DNA from 2 places in the Sphaerisporangium sp. NPDC051011 genome. Region 2 is predicted to be linked to the other one. Evidence: riboswitches for the same ligand, from Rfam matches in the RefSeq annotation. Region 2 holds a riboswitch; the other holds the start of a gene.

Region 1 (11,198 bases), on a different contig from region 2:
ACGCCGCTCTGTTCGCAAAAGCTCACATTCTTCGCACCGACTCGCGGGGGCCAGGGCGTTCCGGCGCCAAGGGGGATCGGCCGGCGGGCACCATGGTGATGACCAGCCCGGCGTCGGCGACCCCCTCCGTCGCCGAACGCGCGGCCGCACTCCCTGTGATGCCGCCGTGGCGAGCGCGGCGCCGTTCACGTCGAGCCGTGCACATCATGGCCGTTCTTGACGAGGTTGACGGCCATGCGGCCGCCCATGCCGCCCAGTCCGATGAAAGCGATCTTCATGACAGTCCCAGCTCCAGGTCCCCCAGGGGGGCGAAGAACGCTCCGACCTCCTCGGGCGAGGCGGCGACCGCCCACCGCGGCGTCCGGTCCTTGTCGATGATCTGGGCGCGGATGCCCTCCCGCAGGTCCGGGTGGCGCAGGGCCCGGCACGACACCCGGTACTCCTGGTCGAGCACCTCCTCCAGCGAGCCGAGGAGCCCCGCCCTGCGGATCGCCTCCAAGGTCACCTTGAGCGCCGTCGGCGACCTGCCGACGATCTGCTCGGCCGCCTCCTTCGCCGCGTTGTCGCCGCTGTCCAGCAGGAGCTCCACGATCTGCGCGACGCTCTCGGCCGCGTAGCAGACGTCGATCCAGGCACGCTGTCCGGCCAGCGTCCCGTCCGGGGCGGCACGCGCGTAGGTCTCCAGGGCGTGCGCCACCCCGTGCTCCTCCACGGCCCGGCTGAAGGCGGCCAGGTCGGCGGAGGGGACGAAGTGATCGGCCAGCCCGCAGAGGATGGCATCGCCCGCCCCGATCGACGCCCCGGTCAGCGCCAGGTGCAGGCCGATCTCACCGGGAGCGCGCGAGAGCAGGTACGTACCCCCGACATCGGGGACGAGGCCGATGCCGGTCTCGGGCATGGCCAGTCTCGTGCGCTCGGTGACCACGCGCACGCTGCCGTGCGCCGAGACTCCGACACCGCCGCCCAGGACCAGGCCGTCCATGAGCGCGACGTACGGTTTGCCGTATCGGGCTATGTGGGCGTTGAGGTGGTACTCGTCCCGCCAGAACGCGGGCGTGGCGTCACCTCCCTGGCGAATGTCATGGTAGACGGAGCGGATGTCGCCCCCGGCGCACAGGCCGCGTTCGCCCGCGCCGCTGATGAGCACGACGTCGACCGCGTCGTCCGCCTCCCACGCGCGCAGCGTGGCGTCGAGGTGGCGGACCATGTCATGGGTGAGGGCGTTGAGGGCCTGCGGCCGGTTGAGCAGGATGTGTCCGAGGTGGCCGGAGCGCGTGGTCTCGATGTCCATCAGGCGGCCCCGATCAGTCCGCGGGCGACGATGACGTGCATGATCTCATTGGTCCCTTCGAGGATCTGGTGCACCCGTAGATCGCGCACGATCTTCTCTATGCCGTACTCGGTGAGGTAGCCGTATCCGCCGTGGAGCCCCTTCGAGCCGGCCGGCGGGACCCTCGCCTGGACCCGGCCGGTGTTGGGATCGTGCACCTCGCCCGAAGAAGCGGAGGTGCCGGGGAGATGCTCGCCGCCGATGATATGGGTCAGCTCACGCATCATGCGTGTTCGCTCCATCCTCGTGGACAACACGTACCGAACCCGCGGCCGGTATCCTGACTCCCGGATCGGCGCGCGTCATCCGGCCTTCCCAGCTCTCGCCAGTGGCCCTGTCGAGCGATGACGCACATCCCCGGTCACAGTGGCGGGACCGCGCTGGATTCGCACCAGCTTCCCTGCACCGCGGCGTTACTTACCCCAAATATAGTTGGACGTCCTAGTAAGTCCAGCTTCCAGGCACCGCTTCCCGGCAGTGCAGGGCGGCACCCCGACCGGCGGCGCAATCAGCAAGTGTGCGCTGGGTTTCGGACGGGTCTCGTCGGATTCGGCCAGCGATGTTAATATCAAGCCGTTTATCCCAAGTGAATACTTTCGTCCGTGGCGAGGAAGCCGGTCAAAGTCCGGCGCTGTCGCGCAACCGTAGGTCACCGGAAGGTGGCGAGTCGGGTCCGTGCCGCGGACGAGTGATGTCTGACCACTGTCGCGAGTAGCAGGGGTGGACACGATCCGGCCGTCAGGTGCGCATCGTCCTCTCCTGCTCATGCAAAAGGACGAGGCGTGGACCGCACCTTTCGCAGAAATCGACGGTCGACTGTCGCGGTGCTGTCCGCTGTAGCCGGCATCGTGGCGGCGATGGTTGCGTCCGGCCCTGTCGCGGCCGCTTCGGCCGACGGCGTGGAGGCCGCGCGGAGCAACGCGCGTTGGCTGGCCCGTCAGCTCGCCGCCGACGGGACTTTGCAGAACCCGATGGGTGGCGCGCTGCCCGACCACGGGCTCATGATCGACACCTTGTTCGCGCTGCGGGCCGCCGGAGAGGGCGAACGCGGCGAGGCGACCGTCCGGTACCTGGACGACGAGCGGCACGCGAGCGACTACTTCACCTGGGACGGCCTGGTGCCCGGCATGGGCTACGACGCGGTGATCGTCGGCGGGGCCACGGCGAAGGTGCTGGTGGCCGCGGAGGTCTCCGGACGGGACCCGCGGAACTTCGGCGGCCACGACATGGTCGCCGAGACCCAGGGCACGATCATGCGGTCGGGCCCGGACAAGGGGCGCGTCAGCGACTACTCCAAGAACCCCGACCTCGCGGACTCGGTCAGCAACAACGCGAACGTGTTCGGGCAGGCCCTGGGCGTGATCGGGCTGGCGGGCGCCGGCGAGAACGACCGGTTGGCCATCGACACGCTGGTGACGCAGCAGTGCGCGGAAGGCTACTTCCGGATCTTCTTCGGCTACATCCCGACCTCCGAGACCGGCGACCATGTGACGCCGAACGGCAACAAGGTCTCGACGTGCGACGAAGGCAAGCCGTTCGACCAGTCCGCGCCCGACGGCGACGCCACGGGCATGGCCCTGTCGGCGCTGCTGGCCGCGCGGCACGCCGGCGCGACCGGGCTCGACGGGCCGATCGACGCCGCCGTGTCCTGGTTGAAGGCGCACCAGAAGGCCGGGGGCGGCTGGGGCGGCGGCGTCAGTACCGAGGCGCCGAACACCAACAGCACCGGGCTCATCGTGCAGGCGCTCGCCGACGCGGGCGGCGCCGACGACGCCGTCGAACGCGGCACCGCCTACCTGAAGTCCGCGCAGGTCACGGCCACGGCGGACGGCGGCAACACGCTCAGCGGCCAGATCGGCGCGATCGCCTACACGCCGGAGGAGTACCAGGCCGCGCGGACCGGTGGGATCGCCGGGCTCGACACGTGGATCCGGGCGAGCGCCCAGGCCGCGCTCGGGCTCGCCCGGATCGGGTTCCACGACCTGACGCAGGGCAGGGTCCCGCCGCCAGACCCCGACCCCAGCTCCTCCCCGACCCCAAGCCCGTCCGTCAGCCCCACAGTGAGCCCGTCACCCACCCCTACGGTCACCCCGTCCGCCACCCCTACGCGCACGCCGTCGCCCACCCCTTCGGCCGGCCCCACGGCCACCCCTTCGCCGACCAGAACCCCGACGCCACGGCCGACCCCGACGCCCACACCGAAACCCACGACGAAGCCAACGCCCAAGCCCAAGCCCAAGCCCAAATCGAAACCGAAGCCCAAGCCGAAGTCCAAGCCCAAGCCCAAGTCGAAGTCCAAGCCCAAGTCGAAGTCGAAGTCGAAACCCACGTCCAAACCCAAGCCGAAACCGCGATCCACCGCGACGCCGCACCCGCTCAAGTCCGTCTCACCGCTGGGCGGCAAGCCAGGCGGGAACACGCCCCCGCCCGCCGTCCCCGCCGGGCTCGACGAGAGGCCGCCGCCCGGCGACCTGTCCGGGCCTGGCGTGACGCCGACGCCCGGCGCCCTGCCGGAGTCCGGGACGCCGCCGCAGGCGCAGGCCGCTGACGCCGGTCCCGCCGGACGGCTGGGCGCGTACTTGGCCGGTCGGCTCGTGAACGGCGACCATGTCGAGGTCACCAAGGACGGCGAGACGTACGTCGACTACGACGCGACCGCGGAACTCGTGCTGGCGTTGCGGGTCCTGGGCGAGCAGCAGGCCGCCGTCACCCAGGCGTCGCTGTTCCTGCTGCTGCCGGATTCGATCCAGGCGTACGCCTACGGCGCGCCGTACGAGCAGGGCCAGGCGGCCTACGCTGAGCCGCTGGCGAAACTCCAGATCATCGCCCGGTTCCTCCAGTCCGAGCCCGCCGCGCCCGCCGACCTCGCGACGACCGCCGACCGGCTCAGGGACGGCCTCACCCAGCTCAGAACGGCGCAGGGCCGGTTCGCCGACCGCGGCGCCCAGGGAGATCCGGACGGCTCGGTCCGCAGGCAGGCGTGGACCATCCTCGCGATCACGGCGAGTGGGGCTCCCGGTGAGGCCGCGGCTCCGCTGGACGTGCTCCTGGGGAGCCAGTGCTCGGACGGGTCGTTCCCGGCGGACCTGAACACCAAGGACTGCGCGGCCGGGGACCTGGCCGCGACCGCCGCCGCGGTCGTCGCCCTGAACGGCCAGCCCCGCAGCACTCCCGCGGCGGCGGGGAACGCGGCGGGCGCACCCGCGGCGATCCAGGCCGCGACCCGGGTGAACGGCGCGCCCGCGGGCTGGTCGCAGCACCGCGTCACCGCCCTGACGGACGCCGCCGCAGTGCTCACCTCTCGTACGTCCGGCGACGGCCTGGTGCGGTCCGGCGGCCGGGTCGACGTGGTGCTGAGCGCGGCCGTCGCCGCGGGCCGCCGCGCCGCGGGCCTCGACGCGGGCGACACCACACGGGCACTCGGCGCGCTGCTCCAGGCCGACGGCGGGCTCGGCGTGTCCGGAACCGGCAGCGACCTGCCGACGAGCATCGCCGCGGCGTCCGGGATGGCGGGCCGCTCGTGGCTGAGTACGCCCGGTTCGCCCGTCACGATCGGCCTGCACCTGACGGGCCGGCAACTGGACGCGCGCCGCGTGGCCGCCGAGGACAAGTGGCCGACATGGCCGATCTTCGCCCTCGCCGCGCTGCTCGCCGTCGCCGGGCTCGGCTACACCGGCCGCCGCCTCAGCTCCCGCCACCTCGCCTCCCGCCCATTCGTCTCCCTCCGACTCGCCTTCCGCCGACTCGCCTTCCGCCGACTCGCTCCCGTGGGAGCGGGCGCCACCGCATTCGGCTCGCCATCCGCCGGAACTTCGCCCGCAATCCAACCTCCCGCCCCGGACCCGACCGCTTCTAAGGGGAACACCACGTGAGAAGGATCTTCGCCGGACTCTGCGGCCTCGTCGTGTCAGCCGCGTTATCGGTCGCCGTGCAGACGCCGGCGCACGCCGCCGGCTATGACGGCATCTGCACCGGTGCCGACGCCCTGACCGGCGTCACCATCGTCATCGACTTCCAGGAACTGAACGGCAACGGCGGCACACCCGCCCCGACGGTCACCCGCTGCTCCCCGAACCCCACGCCGGGCACGCAGCGGACCGGCATCCAGGCCCTTCAGGACGCCGGCATCAGCGTGACGGGCGTCGCGCAGTGGGGGCTGGCGTTCGTGTGCCGGCTGCAGGGCCGCCCCTCGGCCGCCGAATCGATCCCCATCACCAGCAACCCGAACTACCACGAAGCGTGCGTCGTCACCCCGCCGGCGGCCGCCTACTGGTCGTACTGGCACGCCACGGGCGCCGGCACGACGTGGACGTACAGCAGCTACGGCGCGTCCAACCGCAACGTGGTCCCGGGCGGCTTCGAGGGCTGGTCGTTCTCGCTGAACAAGACCGCCACCTCGAACCCGCCGCCCGGCGTCACTCCGAACAACCCGGCGGTCAACCCGAACAACCCGACCGTGAACCTGTCCGTGGACGACCTGGACCGCAAGATCAATCTGGGTCAGAGCACGTCGCTGACGTGGACGTCGACGAACGCGACCTCGCTGGCCGCGTTCTCGGTCGCGCCGGCGACGGGTGGCGGCTCCTGGTCGGGTGCGCTGGCCGTCCCCGGCGGCACGAAGACGATCACGCCGACGGCGAAGGGCACCTACACGTACACGATCAGCGCCACGGGTACCGGCGGGACCGTGTACAACACGGCGACACTGACGGTCCAGTGACGCTATCGTCCATCCGCGGCACCCGGACGGCCCTGCGCGCCGTCCGGGTGTTCGCCGCGGCAGCCGTCCTGCTGGTCACCGCCCACCTGGCGCCGGCCGGCGCGTCCGCGATCGACCCGTCCCGGGGCCTGCCGGGGTTCTGCCCGGACGGCAACGGCGTCACCGTCGTCGTCGACTTCCAGGGGCTGGGCGGCACGCCGATCGTGCGCTGCGACCCGCGGCGGGAACGCGGCACCGGCCTGGACGCCCTGAAGGGCGCGGGCTTCCAGATCGACGGGGTGCGGCGGTGGGGCGAGGCGTTCATCTGCCGGATCGAGAACCGTCCGTCCGCCGTGGAACAGATACCGGTGAAGGGCAACGAGGGCTACCGGGAGGCGTGCATCGACACGCCGCCCGCCGCCGGGTACTGGTCGTACTGGCACGCCGGCAACAACTGCGCCTGGAAGTACAGCCAGTGGGGCGTCAAGAACCGCGACTTCATCCCGGGCGGTTTCGAGGGCTGGTCGTTCTCCCTGAACGCGACCGCCGACACCAACCCGAAGCCACGGATCGCCGCGGTCCGTCCCGGAACGGAAGGCGGCCCGTGCAACGCCCGCGACGAGCCCGCTCCCACGTCCAACGACCCGAGCGCGGTCCAGCCCAGGCCGGGCGGCGGCGACACCCGGCAGGACTCGCCGGCCCCTGATCCCCCTGCCACGCAGGATCCCGCTCCGCGCGCGAACCCCGACTCCCCCGCGGCGCAGGACCCCGCTCCTCGCACCGACCCCCCTGCGGCCCAGGATCCGGCCCCGCGCGCCAACCCTGACTCCCCGGCCGCGCAGGCCCCCGCTCCGCACAGCGACTCCGATTCCCCCACTGCGCAGGCTCCCGCTCCGCGCGCGAACCCCGGCTCTCCCGCCGCACAGGCTCCCGCCCGGCGCACCACCCCTGACTCCCCCGCCGCGCGGGATGTCACGGGCACGGACCCGGCGCGGCCAGAAGAACCGGGAGGATCGGGAGGATCGGGGCCGGCGACACCGTCCGGGCAGGACTCCCCGCCCGGTGACGGAACCGTGCCGCCCCCTCTGCCCCGCACCCGGCAGACGTCCGTCCCGGACGACCCTTCCCGCAATGTGGCCTTCACCGGCGGGGAGGACGCCCCGGACGTCACCGAGCTCGTCAGGGAGCAGTCCGGCGCGAGCGACCGCGCGCCCTGGGTGGCGGCGGCCGCGATCGTCGTGCTCGGCGCGGCGACGTGGCTGACCGCGCGCCACCGCCGACGCGCCCGAGACGCCTGATGCGCTCGCATTCGGCCTCCTATTTCCTGCCGCGCGACCTGCACCCGGGCGCCTGGTGGGCGTGGACGCTGGGCCTGGCGGTCGCGGCGAGCCGCACGACGAACCCGTGGCTGCTGCTCACGATCGTCGCGGTGGTGTGTCACGTGGTGGTCGCCCGCCGCTCCGAGGCGCCGTGGGCGATGGCGTTCCGCGTCTATCTCGTGCTCGGCGCGGTGATCGTCACGTTCCGAGTGTTGTTCCGGTTCGTCTTCGGCGGTGCGGAGGGCACGACGATCATCGTGAGCCTGCCGGAGATCCCGCTGCCGGCGTGGGCGGCGGGCATCCGGCTGTTCGGCGACGTGTCCGCCGAGTCGCTGCTCGGCGGACTGTACGACGGGCTGCGCCTGGCGGCGATGGTGATCTGCCTGGGCGCCGGCAACGCGCTCGCGAACCCGAAGCGGCTGCTGAAGGCGATGCCGCCGGCCCTGTACGAGGTCGGCACGGCCGTGATCGTGGCGCTGTCGGTGTTCCCCCAGCTCGCCGAGAGCGTCCTGCGGGTCCGGCAGGCGCGCAAACTCCGCGGCGGAACCCGCGGAAAGCGGTTCCACGCGCTCCGCACGATCGTCATCCCGGTGCTGGAGGACGCCCTCGACCGGTCGCTGCGGCTCGCGGCGTCGATGGACTCCCGCGGCTACGGGCGGTCCGGCACGGCCAGGCCGCGGGCCCGGTTCGTCACCGGGCTGCTGATGATCGCCGGGCTGGGCGGCGTGTGCGTCGGCGTCTACGCCACCCTCGACGGAAGCACACCCCGCTTCCTGGCCCTGCCCGTCCTGCTGGCCGGGCTCGCCATGGCGCTGGCCGGGTTCCGGCTCGCCGGGCGGCGCGTCCAGCGGACCCGGTACCGGCCCGACCGCTGGGGGCTCGCCGAGGTCGTCACCGCCGGCAGCGGGATCGCCGTCGCGGTCGTGCTGTTCGCGACGTCCAGCGTGGACCCGACGAACCTCAACCCGTCACTCATCGAGCTGTCGTGGCCGATGCTGTCGTGGGCTCCGCTGTGCGGGGTGCTCGCCGGGATGCTGCCGGCGTTCCTCACCCCGCCGCCTGAGCTCTCGCATGTCCCGGCCGGGGTGCTCCCGGAGAAGGTGCCCGCATGATCGAGCTGAACGACGTCTCCTTCTGGTACCACGGGCAGGCCGATCCCGTGCTCGCGGGCATCGGCGCGACGATCGGCGAAGGGGAGCTGGTGCTCGTCGCGGGACGGACGGGCGCAGGCAAGTCCACCCTGCTCGGCACGGTCAACGGGCTCGTCCCGCACTTCACCGGGGGCCATCTCGAAGGTCTTGTCGCGGTCGGCGGCGCCGACACCGCGTCCCATCCGCCGCGCGAGTTCGCCCATCTCGTCGGGGTCGTCGGGCAGGACCCGCTCGCCGGGTTCGTCACCGACACCGTCGAGGAGGAACTCGCCTACGGCATGGAACAGCTCGGCCTGCCGCCCTCCGTCATGCGCCGCCGGGTCGAGGAGACCCTCGACCTGCTCGGCATCGCCGACCTGCGCCGCCGGGCCCTGCGCACCCTGTCCGGCGGGCAGCAGCAGCGCGTCGCGATCGGCTCGGTCCTCACCATGCATCCGCCGGTGCTGGTCCTGGACGAGCCGACCTCCGCGCTCGACCCGACCGCCGCCGAGGACGTCCTCGCGACGCTCGCGCGGCTCGTCCACGACCTCGGCACGACCGTCCTGCTCGCCGAGCACCGGATGGAACGCGTGGTCCCGTTCGCCGACCGGATGCTGTACCTGCCGGGCGACGGAACCCTCGTCGACGGCCCGCCGGCCGCCGTGCTCCGGGACATGCCGATCGGGCCGCCGATCGTCGCGCTGGGCCTGTTCGCCGGGTGGGAGCCGCTGCCCCTGTCCGTCCGGGAAGCCCGCAGGCGCGCCGGGCCGCTGCGCGAGGCGCTGCCCCGCGTTCCGGACGTTCCTCCCGGCACGACCGGGGCGCCGGTGCTCACCGGCCGCGACGTCGTGGTCCGGTACGGCGAGACCGTCGCCGTCCGCGGCATCGACCTGGACCTGCACGAAGGGGCGGTGCTCGCGCTGATGGGCCGCAACGGCTCCGGCAAGTCCTCGCTGCTGTGGGCGCTGCAGGGCTCGGGACCGCGCCAGGGCGGCACGGTCACGGTCGCCGGGTCCGACCCGGGACGGCTGCCGAGCGCGCGGGCCCGGGCGCTCGTCGGGCTCGTCCCGCAGACCGCCGGGGACCTGCTGTACCTGGAACGGGTCGCCGACGAGTGCTCCGCCGCCGACCACGAATCGAAGGCCGCACCCGGGTCATGCCGGACCCTGCTCGACCGGCTCGCGCCCGGCATCGACCCGGACGCCCACCCGCGCGACCTGTCCGAGGGGCAGCGCCTCGCGCTCGTGCTGGCCGTGCAGCTCACCGCGTCACCGCCGGTCATGCTGCTCGACGAGCCGACCCGCGGCCTCGACTACGACGCCAAGACCGCGCTCGCCGCCACGATCGCCGCGCTCGCCGCCGAGGGACGCGCCGTCGTCGTCGCCACCCACGACGTGGAGTTCGTCGCGGCCGTGGCCGACCGCGTCGTCGTCATGGCGGAAGGGGAGATCGTGGCGGACGGCCCGGCCCGGGACGTGCTGGGCGGCTCACCCGCGTTCGCGCCGCAGGTCGCGAAGATCCTCGGCCCGGACTGGCTGACCGTCGCCGCCGTCCGCGCAGCACTCCCCCAGGAGGCCCGATGACGACGCCGGCCACCGAGGAGACGCGGGCCATCCGGGTCGGCCTGCGGTCGGCGGCCGTGCTCACGCTCGCGTCCATCGCCGGGCTGATGATGTTCGTGTGGCCGCTGCTCGTCCGCGTCGAGCCGCAGACCATGCAGCACGCGCCCGACGCGCCGTTCATCTTCATCGGCATCCTGCCCGTCCTCATCATCGTCGTGCTCGCCGAGTTCTCCGAAGGCGGCATGGATTCCAAGGCGCTGGCGATGCTCGGCGTCCTGTCTGCCGTCAACGCCGCGCTCAGGCCCCTAGGCGCGGGCACCGCCGGCATCGAGACGGTGTTCTTCATGCTCGTGCTCGCCGGACGGGTCTTCGGCCCCGGCTTCGGGTTCGTTCTCGGCTGCACCTCCCTGTTCGCGTCCGCGCTGCTCACCGCCGGCGTGGGACCGTGGCTGCCGTTCCAGATGATGTGCTCGGCCTGGATCGGCATGGGCGCCGGGCTCCTGCCGCGCCGCGTCAGCGGGAAGGCCGAGATCGCCATGCTCGTCGCCTATGGCATCGTCGTGGCGTACCTGTTCGGCTTCCTCATGAACCTGTGGTTCTGGCCGTTCATCACCGGCGCCGAAGTCCCCTACCACGACGGCCACATCTCCTACGTCCCCGGCGACCCCGTCGGCGAGAACCTGCACCGCTTCGCCGTCTTCACCCTGCTGACGTCCACCGGCGGCTGGGACACCGGCCGCGCCATCACCAACACCATCGCCATCATCGTCCTCGGCCCGGCCATCCTGGCGACACTGCGCCGCGCCTCCCGCAAGGCGTCCTTCGGCGCCGGCCACAAGTTCTCACGCCTGGGTGGAAGACATGTCCACTCCTCAGTCGCCGACCCAACGCGAGACCACCCTGCGGCCACGGTCTCGAGGGTCAGGATGCGGACCAGTGCGGGCCGTTGGGGGTGTCCTGGACGGTGACGCCGACGCGGGCGAGGGCGTCGCGGACCGTGTCGGCGAATTCGTACGCGCCCGCGACCCGTAGTTCGCCGCGTAAGGTCAGCAGCGGGTTCACGAGAGGGGTCAGCCGTTCGCGGGGATCGCGCAGGTCGACCAGGAGGGCGAGGCGGGCGATCATGCCGCGCAGGAGGGCGCGCGCCTGCTCGACACC
Region 2 (11,198 bases):
CAGAACCGGGGAGGGCTCCGGAGGCCGCCCCGGAGTGGTGGGCGAAACCGGCGACGAGGACGAACTCGCCGGTTGCTGGGACGTCGACACGATGATCTCCTTCGCGGGGATACGAATTGAGCGCACCCCCACGCTCCCGCCCGGCCCGCCCCCGGCGACTCCCCCCACATCGGGAACCCCCTCCCCCGCACGGGGGATCGAGCCTTCGCCGAAGGCGGTCCCGCCGGGCCGTGGAGGGTGGGTGAGGGCCGTGTGCGGGGGCGGTGAGCTGGGCATTTAGGTGATATCGGGGGAAAGGGCGTGAACCATGCGTCGTCGCCAGGTGCTCGCGCTCGGGGCGGGGCTTGTCGCAATGGCCACCGGATGCGGGAGCGCCACCGACCCCCGCAGGCTCGCCTCCGCCACGGTCTCAATGGTGGTGCCCGGGCCGGCGGGAGGCGAGACGGACATGATCGCCCGGTCGCTCAAAGGAGTGGCCGAGCGCGAGTCGCTGGCCGGAGCGGTGCGGGTCGTCAACCGGCCGCTCGAGTCGGCGCTGACCGAGTTCACCCGCGCCCGGCAACCCGGCATGATGCTGATGGCCGAGCCCGAGCTGGTCGGGACGGTGCGGGACGTCCGCCAGGCCACCGCCTTCGCCGGCACCACCCCGCTGGCCCGCCTCTGCGGCGAGTGGGAGCTCCTGGTCGTCCCGGCGGCCTCGCGCCTGACGACGTTCGGCGCGTTCGCCGACGCGCTGCGGCGCGACCCGTCCCGGCTCGCCGTCGCGGGCAGGAACACGGGCGGGGTCGACCACGTCCTGCTCGGCATGCTGGCCCAGAGCCTCGGCGTCGACCCGCGCCTGGTCCGGTACGCGGCCTATCCGACCTGCGAGCAGGCCGTCGCCGCGCTGGCGGCCGGACGCGCCCCGGTCGCGATCTCCGGGCACGCGGCGGTGCGGCCGCGCGTGCGGTCGGGGGAACTGCGGGTGCTCGCGGTGTCCTCGCCGGACCGCCTGCCCGGCGTCGAGGCCCCGACGCTGCTGGAGTCCGACGTCCACCTGTACTGCGCGAACTGGCGGGGCCTGCTCGGATCCGGCGACCTTGCCGAGGCCGACAGGGCGGCGCTGGCCCTGATGTGCCGCGGCGTCGCGGACTCGCCACGCTGGCAGGCGATCTGCGTACGCAACGGCTGGACCCCGCTGTACCTCGACGGCGACGAGTTCCGCCAATGGCTGGGTGTGGAGTCCGCCCGCCTCGGCCGCGCCCTCGGCGACCTCGGCGTCCGCGTGTAGCGCCACGACGTGCCGTGACCCGTCAGCTCGATCGGTCGCCTCCACGTCCGGGATGGGGGTGGATGGTCACGCTGGGTGCATGGGAGCGACACAACCTATAGGGGTTGTTGCGGGGCAGGACACTAGATGTAGGATCCATGCTCGTCGCTGGTTCGCTCCTCGGGGCGAGGCAAGAGGGAATCCGGTGTGAATCCGGGACTGCCCCGCAGCGGTGAGCGGGAACGACCGCCGTCACATCAGCACTGGGCCGCCCGCGGCCTGGGAAGCGACGGCCAGTAGGCGTGTGAGGTGCGCCCGCGAGTCCGAAGACCTGCCGGTGACGTCGTCCAGGCCCCGAGGGAGGGCCGCCGGACGGGGAGACCGGCATGCCCGCTCACGGGTGCCCGGTCGTGCTCCGCCGTGCCTTCCTCCGGGGTGATCCGAGCGCACGAAGGAGACAGCACGTGACGGTGACGGATTCGCGGCCGGTGTACCGGCCGGAGGCGGGGAGCGAGCACAGGCGGCTCGCCATCGAGGAGGCCGCCGCCCGGGTCATCGCCGACCCCGCCAACTCCCGCGTCGCCGCGCGGCTGCTCGCCGAGGAGATCGCCGATGAGGCCGCCGCGCACGGCGTGCGGTCGTTCTCCGAGTCGGTCGCGGCCACGCACGCGGCGGGGCTGGTCCAGGACCGCCTGGCGGACTTCGTCCGGGACAACGCGGCCGTGCTGGACGGGCTGGTGGACCCCGGCGGCGACGACCGTTTCGAGTACTTCGGGCTGCGCACCGTCTACGACCGCTACCTGCTGCGCCACCCCGTGACCCGGGGCGTGCTGGAGCGCCCGCAGCACTTCTTCCTCCGCGTGGCCTGCGGCCTGGCGGACACCGTCGCCGAGGCCGGCGAGCTGTACCGGCTGACCTCCACGCTGTCGTACATGCCGAGCTCGCCGACGCTGTTCAACTCCGGCACCCGCCGCCCGCAGCTCTCGTCGTGCTTCCTGCTGGACTCGCCGCGCGACGAGCTGGACGCGATCTACGAGCGGTACGGCCAGGTGGCGCGCCTGTCGAAGTACGCCGGGGGCATCGGCATCGCCTGGACGCGGATCCGCTCGCGCGGCTCGCTGATCCGGGGCACCAACGGGCACTCCAACGGAATCGTCCCGTGGCTGCGCACGCTGGACGCGAGCGTCGCCGCCGTCAACCAGGGCGGGCGGCGCAAGGGCGCGGCCTGCGTCTACCTCGAACCGTGGCACGCCGACGTCGAGGAGTTCCTCGAACTGCGCGACAACACCGGCGAGGAGGCCCGCCGCACCCACAACCTGAACCTGGCCAACTGGATCCCCGACGAGTTCATGCGCCGGGTCGAGGCGGACGGCGAGTGGTCGCTGTTCGACCCCAAGGAGGTCCCGGAGCTGACCGACCTGTGGGGCGAGGCGTTCGACGCCGCCTACCGCGAGGCCGAGGCCGCCGGGCGGTACGTCCGGAAGGTCCCCGCCAGGGCCCTGTACGGGCGCATGATGCGCACGCTGGCCCAGACGGGCAACGGCTGGATGACCTTCAAGGACGCCTCCAACCGTGCCTCCAACCAGACGGCGCTGCCCGGGAACGTCATCCACCTGTCCAACCTGTGCACCGAGATCCTGGAGGTGACCAGCGACGCCGAGACCGCCGTGTGCAACCTCGGCTCGGTCAACCTCGCCGCCCACCTGGTGGAGCGCGGGCTCGACTGGGAGCGGCTGCGCGCCACGGTGGCGACGGCCGTGCGGTTCCTCGACAGGTCCATCGACCGCGGCTTCTACCCGACGCCGGAGGCCGAGGCGGCGAACAAGCGCTGGCGGCCGATCGGGCTCGGCGTGATGGGCCTGGCCGACGTGTTCTTCGCACTGCGGCTGCCGTTCGACTCGCCGGAGGCGCTGGCGCTGTCCAGCCGCGTCAGCGAGGAGATGGCGCTGGCCGCGTACCAGACGTCCTGCGACCTCGCCGAGGCGCACGGCGCGCACCCCTCGTACGCCGACACGCGGGCGGCGCGCGGCGTCCTGCACCTGGACCACTACCCGGCGGCGCGGCCCGTCCACCCCGGCGAGTGGGCCGCCCTGCGCGAGCGGATCGCGGCCACCGGGCTGCGCAACTCGCTGATGATCGCGATCGCGCCCACGGCCACCATCGCCTCCATCGCAGGCTGCTACGAGTGCGTCGAGCCGCAGGTGTCCAACGTGTTCAAGCGCGAGACCCTGTCGGGCGAGTTCCTGCAGGTCAACCGCTACCTGGTGCGCGACCTTCAGGAGTGCGGGCTGTGGACGCCGCAGGTCAGGGACGCGGTGAAGCGCGCCGACGGCTCCGTCCAGGACATCGCGGCCATCCCGGCGGACCTGAAAGTGCTGTACCGCACCGCCTGGGAGCTGCCGCAGAAGGCGCTGATCGACCTCGCCGCCGCGCGCCAGCCGTACATCGACCAGTCGCAGTCACTGAACCTGTTCATGGCGACCCCGACGATCGGCAAGCTGTCGTCGATGTACGCCTACGCCTGGCGGGCCGGGCTGAAGACGACGTACTACCTGCGCTCGCGCCCGGCCACCCGCATCGCGCAGACGACCGTCGCCGCCGAGCCGGCCACAGAGCCTCTCACCGGGCCCGTCGCCGGACCCGCCGCCACGCCGATCGCGGTCTCCGAGGCCGTGGCGTGCTCCCTTGAGAACCCCGAGATCTGCGAGGCGTGCCAGTGATGCTGCTCGACCCCGGCATGAACCTGACCCTGCGCCCGATGCGGTACCCGGAGTTCTACGAGCGGTACCGGGCCGCGATCCGCAACACCTGGACGGTCGAGGAGGTGGACCTCCAGTCCGACCTCGCCGACCTCGCCAAACTCGGCGCGGGGGAGCGGCATCTGATCAACCGGCTGGTGGCCTTCTTCGCCACCGGCGACTCGATCGTGGCCAACAACCTCGTGCTGAACCTCTACCAGCACGTCAACGCCCCCGAGGCGCGGCTGTACCTGTCGCGGCAGCTCTTCGAGGAGGCCGTGCACGTGCAGTTCTACCTGACGCTGCTGGACACCTACCTGCCCGACCATGACGAGCGGGCCAAGGCGTTCGCGGCGATCGAGCACATCCCGTCCATCAGGGACAAGGCCGAGTTCTGCTTCCGCTGGATCGACTCCGTCAACGGGCTGGCCCGCCTGGAGACGCGGGACGACCGCCGGGCGTTCCTGCTCAACCTGATCTGCTTCGCCGCCTGCATCGAGGGGCTGTTCTTCTACGGGGCCTTCGCGTACGTGTACTGGCTGCGCTCGCGCGGGCTGCTCGGCGGGCTCGCCACGGGGACGAACTGGGTGTTCCGCGACGAGTCCATGCACATGGAGTTCGCGTTCTCGGTCGTGGACACCGTGCGCGCCGAGGAGCCGGACCTCTTCGACGACGAGCTGGGCGCCCAGGTGACCCGGATGATCGAGGAGGCGGTGGCCGCCGAGCTGGCGTTCGCCCGCGACCTGTGCGGTGACGGCCTGGCGGGGATGAGCGCCGAGCGCATGCGCGAGTACCTCGAGTACGTCGCCGACCGCCGTCTGGCCCGGCTCGGGCTGCCGATCCGGTACGGGACGGCCAACCCGTTCGCCTTCATGGAGCTCCAGGACGTGCAGGAGCTGGCGAACTTCTTCGAGCGGCGGGTCTCCGCCTACCAGGTGGCGGTGGAGGGCAGCGTCAGCTTCGACGAGGCGTTCTGACCCCGTCGTCCTGCCCCTTCGTCCTCGTCCGAAGGTGGTCCGACCGAGTCCCTCCTCCGTGTGATCTGTATCACTCTATTTCGGGATTCATGGCCATATGTCTGGCTATGGATCGCCCGAGCCGGCGCGTGGCCTCGCGGCCCGCGCCGGTGGCGGGCCCGCGACGTCCGCCGTCACATGCCTGTACGCCGTCGGAGGAGGAACTTGTTCGCGCCCTGACTCGTGTGAAACGCGTAGCTCTGTGATCATTCGATCCGAGAGCACTCCGGATCCCGGTGCCCGGCTGCCATGGTTAGCCATTTACGCCTTTCCCCTGCACGCGATAGGAAAGGACGACGAAAGGGGCGCCGCCTGTGTCATCGGTAGCAAGCTGGATACTCCTGGTGGTCGCGGTGCTCGCGGCGGTGATCGCGGTCGAGCTGGTCAGGCGGCTGCTGCGGTCGCGCCACGTCAACGGCAGGTTCTCCCTGGCGGGCCCGCTCCTCGAGCGGTGCACGTGGCCGGCGTTCGCGACCGCGGCCGTCGTGACGTTCGACACCGGGTACGCGCCCGGCATGTCCAGCGTGACGGCCACCCTCGTGGTCGAGCAGGTCGTCACCCTGTTGCTCATCGCCTGCGTCGCCTGGCTGGTCATCCAGGCCGCGTACGCCGTGACCGACGTGGTGCTGGACCGGCTCGGCGCGATCGAGGGAGAGGGCAACCGCAAGGCGCGGCGCATCCGCACCCAGATCGCGCTCGTCCGCCGCGTCGCCGCCGCCGTGATCATCATCGTGTCCATGGGCTCCATGCTGTTCAGCTTCCCGGCGGTCCGCGCGCTCGGCGCCGGGCTGCTCGCCTCGGCGGGCATCGCGGGCGTGGTCGCGGGCATCGCCGCCCAGTCCACGCTGAGCAACCTCATCGCCGGGCTGCAGCTCGCCTTCAGCGACGCCATCCGCCTGGACGACGCCGTCGTGGTCGGCGGCGAGTGGGGCCGTATCGAGGAGCTGACGCTCACCTACGTCGTCGTGCGGCTGTGGGACGAGCGGCGGCTCATCCTGCCGGTCTCCTACTTCACCAAGACGCCGTTCGAGAACTGGACCCGCTACGAGAGCCGCGTCATCGGGCACGTCATGCTGTACGTCGACTGGTCGGTGCCCGTGGAGGAACTGCGGACCGAGCTCTACCGCCGCCTGCGCGAGCACCCCCTGTGGGACCAGAAGGACTGGACCATCCAGGTCACCGGCATCCAGCCCAACGGCCTGGTCGAGCTGCGCGCCCTGATGAGCGCCTCGGACGCGCCGAGCGTCTGGGACCTGAAATGCGACATGCGCGAGCACCTGGTGGCCTACGTCCGCGACCACTACCCCGAGGCGCTGCCCCGCCTGCGCGTGGAGGACTTCCCGCCCGCCGGACGCGGCGGCGCACCCGTCCCCGGGGCGGACGGTTCCGCCGCGGAGGCGGGCAGGCCCCCCGTCCGCGCCGGCTCCCTGCGGCCGCCCGGCGGCCCGTACCCCGACGACACCCCCGACGCCCAGGCCGACGGCGTCCCCGTGCGCTAGCCCACGGTGGCTCCGGGGCTCAGTTCTGCTGCGGGCGCAGCAGGCGCGTGGCGCCGGCGATGAGCGCCGTGGCGAGGATCCACCCCGACGCGATCAGGATGTTCGCCAGCCACTGCGTCCAGCCGACCGGCTCCCAGGCGGCCCGCTGCTCGAAGACGCTCACCGGGACCAGCAGGTCCAGGGTGTAGGGGAAGGCGTGGAACACGCGCCGCTCGTCCAGGCCCACCTGCGCGGGGGGATGCAGCGTGAACACCACCGTCCCGACCGCGAGCAGCAGGCCGAACCACACCCCGGCCAGCCACGCGCGGTGCCCGTACCCGACCGCGACGTCGAGCACGTAGCCGCCCACCCGGCCGGGGACTTCCAGGGTGGCGCGCCGGGCGCGCTGCTTGGCGAGCAGGACGGCGCGCGCCTCCGCATCGTGGCCGATCCTGCGGTACCACGCCGCGAGCTGCTCGTAGGGCTGCGGCCGGTAGCCCTCCGGGTCGCGGGCCAGCCAGGTCAGGCGGTCGGCCAGGGACGTGCCGCCGCGCAGCGACTCGAAGCCGAACCCGTTGAGCCGCACCTCGTCGGGGTAGGCGTCCGGGGAGTCGAGCAGGACGCCGATCCGCGAATAGCCCAGGTTGACCTCGCCGCTCAACGACGCGGGGCGCAGGATCAGCTCGTCGACCTGCATGTGGCTGAGGTGCAGGCAGCGGCGGCCGGGCGCGGTGAGCACCGCCTGGTCGAACGAGAGCACGCCCGCCACCCGGGCGCCGCGCAGCCGGATCGTGCCCTCGGCGGTGAAGCCGGCGCTGAACTCGGCGCTCGACGCCTGCATGTGGTCGGCGTAGATCGCGTGCTTTCCCGTGGCCTTGATCACCGCCCGCTCCAGGTACAGGCCGCTGTTGAAGCGGGCGCCGATCATCCGCAGCCCGCCCGTGGTGCGCAGGTCGCGGCAGAAGGCGCCGCCCTCCACGGTCATGCCGCCCGCCCACAGCGCCCAGTGGTCCTGGTCCCACCCGCGCTCGCGCCGCTCGGCCTCGCTGAACGGGCGGCGGACGTCCTCCATGTAGGTCTCCGACGCCCCGCTCATGGGTGGCGGCGCGTGCAGCGTGGCCCGGGCCAGCCGGAACTGGCCGGCGATGCGGGCGTTGTCCAGCCGCACCCCGGCGTGGACCGTGGAGGCGTCCAGCTCCAGCAGCCCGTCGACCGTGCAGCGGGCGGCCCGGATCCGGTGGATGTCGCAGCCGCGGAACCGCAGGCCCTTGGCGGTGGTGTCGGTCAGCGAGACCACGCCGGGCAGGTGGCAGTTGAGCAGGTGCAGCTTGGTGGTGAGCGTCGCGTCGGACAGGTTCAGGTCGCCCGCGATGTGCGCCCCGGCGAGCCGGAGCCCCGCGACCTGCCCCGGTCCGGCGGGGTTCGCCCCGAGCATGAGCGCGGTGACGACCTCGGCGCGCACCGTGCGGTGCCGGCCCCACGTGGCGCCCTTCGCCGGGTCGTCCGCCTCGGGGTCGCCGCTGCGCAGGTCGACCCAGGCGCCGGAGGGGTAGGCGTCCCAGACCTGGTGTTCCGCAGGGGTCAGCCGCCAGAACGGCCGTGATCTCCGCACATCGGGGACTTTAGCGCGAAATATCCCGCCCGGTCCCGTCTTGATCGGTTTCCCGTCATCGGACCGGCACCCGGGCGGTCCCCTCCGGCCCCGGCCCGGCGTACTCCCCGTGAACGTCAGTCGCGCTCGATGTGCATCGCCCGTTCCTCGGCGGACAGGTCCCCGTCGTCGGCGCCGACCTCCTGCGCCCACTCCTCGTGCTCCACGTCGGGATGCGCGCCCTCGTCCGGGGCGACGAAGCGGTACTCCTCGCGCGGCGTGTGGGAGCGCTCGGGGGCCTCCTGCCACACCCGGCGCGAGATGCCGTGCTCGTCGGGCTCGTCCTCGACGATCTCGTGACCGATGGGCAGGTTGTCGGTCCATTCCTCGATCTGGGTCAACTGTTCGTCATCGCCCATGTCGTCGGGCCCGCGTGTCGTACCGGTCATAGTGAAGGCCCTACCCCCGATCGGTCATTTATTGTCCATCCGCAGCCCTGTCATCGGGCAATGCCTGCTAGATCCTGGGCGGAGCCGGCCACGCTACCGCTCGACGATCTCGTTCTTGCCGATCACCACCACGCCGCCGCGGGTCACGGCGAAGCGCGAGCGGTCGTACTCGACGTCCAGGCCGATGCGGGCGCCGTCCGGGATGACCACGTTCTTGTCGATGATCGCGCGCCGGACGATGGCCCCCCGGCCGATCTTGACCCCGCCCATGAGCACCGAGTCCTCCACCTGGGAGTGGGAGTGCAGCACGACCCCCGGCGACAGGATCGACCGGGACGCCGTGGCGCCGGAGACGATCACGCCGGGGGACACCAGCGACTCGAGGGCGCGCCCGACCCGGTCGCCGTCGTTGTGCACGAACTTGGCCGGCGGGTGCGGGTCGTGGCCGGTGTAGATCGGCCAGCGGTCGTTGTACAGGTTGAACACCGGGTGCACCGACACCAGGTCCATGTGCGCGTCGTAGTAGGCGTCCAGCGTCCCGACGTCGCGCCAGTAGCCGCGGTCGCGGTCGGTGGAACCGGGGACGACGTTGTGCGCGAAGTCGTACACCTCCGCGCCACCCGACTTCACGAACGTCGGGATGATATTGCCGCCCAGGTCGTGCTTGCTGCCCGGGTCCAGCGCGTCCTCGCGCAGCGCGTCGATCATGGCCTGCGTCTTGAAGACGTAGTTCCCCATCGAGGCGTACACCTGGTCCGGCGCGTCCGGCAGGCCAACGGCGTCGGTGGGCTTCTCGCGGAACGCGACGATCCGGCGCCCGGCCGGGTCGGTCTCGATCACCCCGAACTGGTCGGCGAGCGACAGCGGCTGGCGGATGGCGGCGACCGTCACGTCCGCGCCGGAGTCGATGTGCTGCTCCACCATCTGGCGCGGGTCCATGCGGTAGATGTGGTCGGCGCCGAAGACGATGCAGTGCTCGGGCAGCTCGTCGTAGATCAGGTTCAGGTTCTGGAACAGCGCGTCGGCGGACCCGGCGAACCAGCGCGGGCCGAGCCGCTGCTGGGCGGGCACCGGCGTGACGTAGTTGCCGAGCATGGTCGACATCCGCCACGTCCGCGAGACGTGCCGGTCGAGGCTGTGGCTCTTGTACTGGGTGAGGACGACCATCCTGAGGTAACCGCCGTTGGCCAGGTTCGACAGGACGAAGTCGACCAGGCGGTAGATCCCGCCGAAGGGCACCGCGGGCTTGGCGCGGTCGGCGGTCAGCGGCATCAGGCGCTTGCCCTCGCCACCGGCCAGCACGATCGCGAGGATTCTCGTCTTCATAGGTCCGACGTTACCCGTCATTTCCCTGCTGAAGCCATCATTTGCCAACGCCACGCCCACCCAGGCGTTTACCTCACCGACCACACCCGTAACAGGGGTGGCCGCACGGGTCACTGCTAAGATCCTCGCTTGCGTTCGGGCGCTTCCCGGAAGGTGTTGGGAGAGCGGTGGGCGCTATGGTCTACGCATGCGCGTCGATCTCCTGAGCCGTGAGTATCCGCCCGAGGTCTACGGTGGGGCCGGAGTCCATGTGGAGTACCTCGCCAGGGAACTGCGGAGCCTGATCGACGTGCGGGTGCGGTGCTTCGGGGCGCCGCGCCAGGAGGCGGGGGTGGACGCCTACTCCGTTCCCGAGGGGCTGGCCGGGGCCAACGCGGCGCTACAGGTGCTCGGCGTCGACCTGGAGATCGCGGCGGCCTGCGCGGGCGCCGACCTCGTCCACAGCCACACCTGGTACGCCAACTTCGCCGGTCACGTCGCCAAGATGCTGTACGGGATCCCGCACGTGGCGACCACACACAGCCTGGAGCCCCTGCGCCCCTGGAAGGCCGAGCAGCTCGGCGGCGGCTACACCCTGTCCTCCTGGGCCGAGCGCACCGCGCTGCTCGCCGCCGACGCGGTGATCGCCGTCTCGGAGGGCATGCGGCGCGACGTGCTCGCCTGCTACCCCGAGATCGCGCCCGAGCGCGTCACGGTGATCCACAACGGCATCGACACGGGCCAGTACGCGCCCGATCCCGGTACGGACGTACTGGTCCGGCATGGCATCGACCTCGCGCGCCCGTACGTCGTGTTCGTCGGCCGCATCACCCGCCAGAAGGGCCTGGCCCACCTGCTGCGGGCCGCGCGCGCCTTCGACCCGGCCGCGCAGATCGTCCTGTGCGCGGGCGCCCCCGACACCCCCGAGATCGCCGCCGAGGTGACCGCGCTGGTCGAGGAGCTGCGGGCGAGCCGGGAGGGCGTGGTCTGGATCTCCGAGATGCTGCCGCGCCCCGACGTCATCCAGATCCTCACCCACGCGGGTGTGTTCGTGTGCCCGTCGGTGTACGAGCCGATGGGCATCGTCAACCTGGAGGCCATGGCCTGCGAGACCGCCGTCGTGGCGACCGCGACCGGAGGAATCCCCGAGGTCGTGGCCGACGGCGAGACCGGACTGCTCGTCCCCATCGACCAGGGAGCCGACGGCGAGCCGCACGACCCGGACGCGTTCGCCGCCGCCATCGCCGAACGGGTGAACACCCTGCTCGCCGACCCCGCCAAGGCCGCCGAGATGGGCCTGGCCGGCCGGCGCCGCGCCGTGGAGCACTTCTCCTGGCCGGCCATCGCCGTCCGCACCCGGGAGCTGTACGCA

What was found. Region 2 has a riboswitch for cobalamin ahead of AB0H21_RS27955 (ribonucleoside-diphosphate reductase subunit alpha). Riboswitches for the same ligand answer to the same signal wherever they lie in the genome.
Region 1: another riboswitch for cobalamin. It lies ahead of AB0H21_RS38635 (hypothetical protein); the one in region 2 lies ahead of AB0H21_RS27955 (ribonucleoside-diphosphate reductase subunit alpha).

The regions. Positions count from the first base shown of each region.
Region 1 is NZ_JBFAGG010000027.1:17,045-28,242, reverse strand. It holds gene AB0H21_RS38650 (NAD(P)-binding domain-containing protein) at 186-278, opposite strand; gene AB0H21_RS38645 (enoyl-CoA hydratase/isomerase family protein) at 275-1,291, opposite strand; gene AB0H21_RS38640 (acyl-CoA dehydrogenase family protein) at 1,291-1,557, opposite strand; cobalamin riboswitch at 1,583-1,770, opposite strand; adenosylcobalamin (AdoCbl) riboswitch at 1,913-2,058, shown strand; gene AB0H21_RS38635 (hypothetical protein) at 2,155-5,202, shown strand; gene AB0H21_RS38630 (hypothetical protein) at 5,199-6,050, shown strand; gene AB0H21_RS38625 (hypothetical protein) at 6,047-7,327, shown strand; gene AB0H21_RS38620 (energy-coupling factor transporter transmembrane component T) at 7,327-8,460, shown strand; gene AB0H21_RS38615 (ATP-binding cassette domain-containing protein) at 8,457-10,061, shown strand; gene AB0H21_RS38610 (ECF transporter S component) at 10,058-11,008, shown strand; gene AB0H21_RS38605 (hypothetical protein) at 10,962-11,198, opposite strand, start outside.
Region 2 is NZ_JBFAGG010000013.1:48,166-59,363, forward strand. It holds gene AB0H21_RS27950 (tripartite tricarboxylate transporter substrate-binding protein) at 308-1,270, shown strand; cobalamin riboswitch at 1,402-1,603, shown strand; gene AB0H21_RS27955 (ribonucleoside-diphosphate reductase subunit alpha) at 1,714-3,969, shown strand; gene AB0H21_RS27960 (ribonucleotide-diphosphate reductase subunit beta) at 3,969-4,964, shown strand; gene AB0H21_RS27965 (mechanosensitive ion channel domain-containing protein) at 5,318-6,502, shown strand; gene AB0H21_RS27970 (hypothetical protein) at 6,522-8,093, opposite strand; gene AB0H21_RS27975 (DUF5709 domain-containing protein) at 8,210-8,521, opposite strand; gene glgC (glucose-1-phosphate adenylyltransferase) at 8,615-9,847, opposite strand; gene glgA (glycogen synthase) at 10,035-11,198, shown strand, end outside.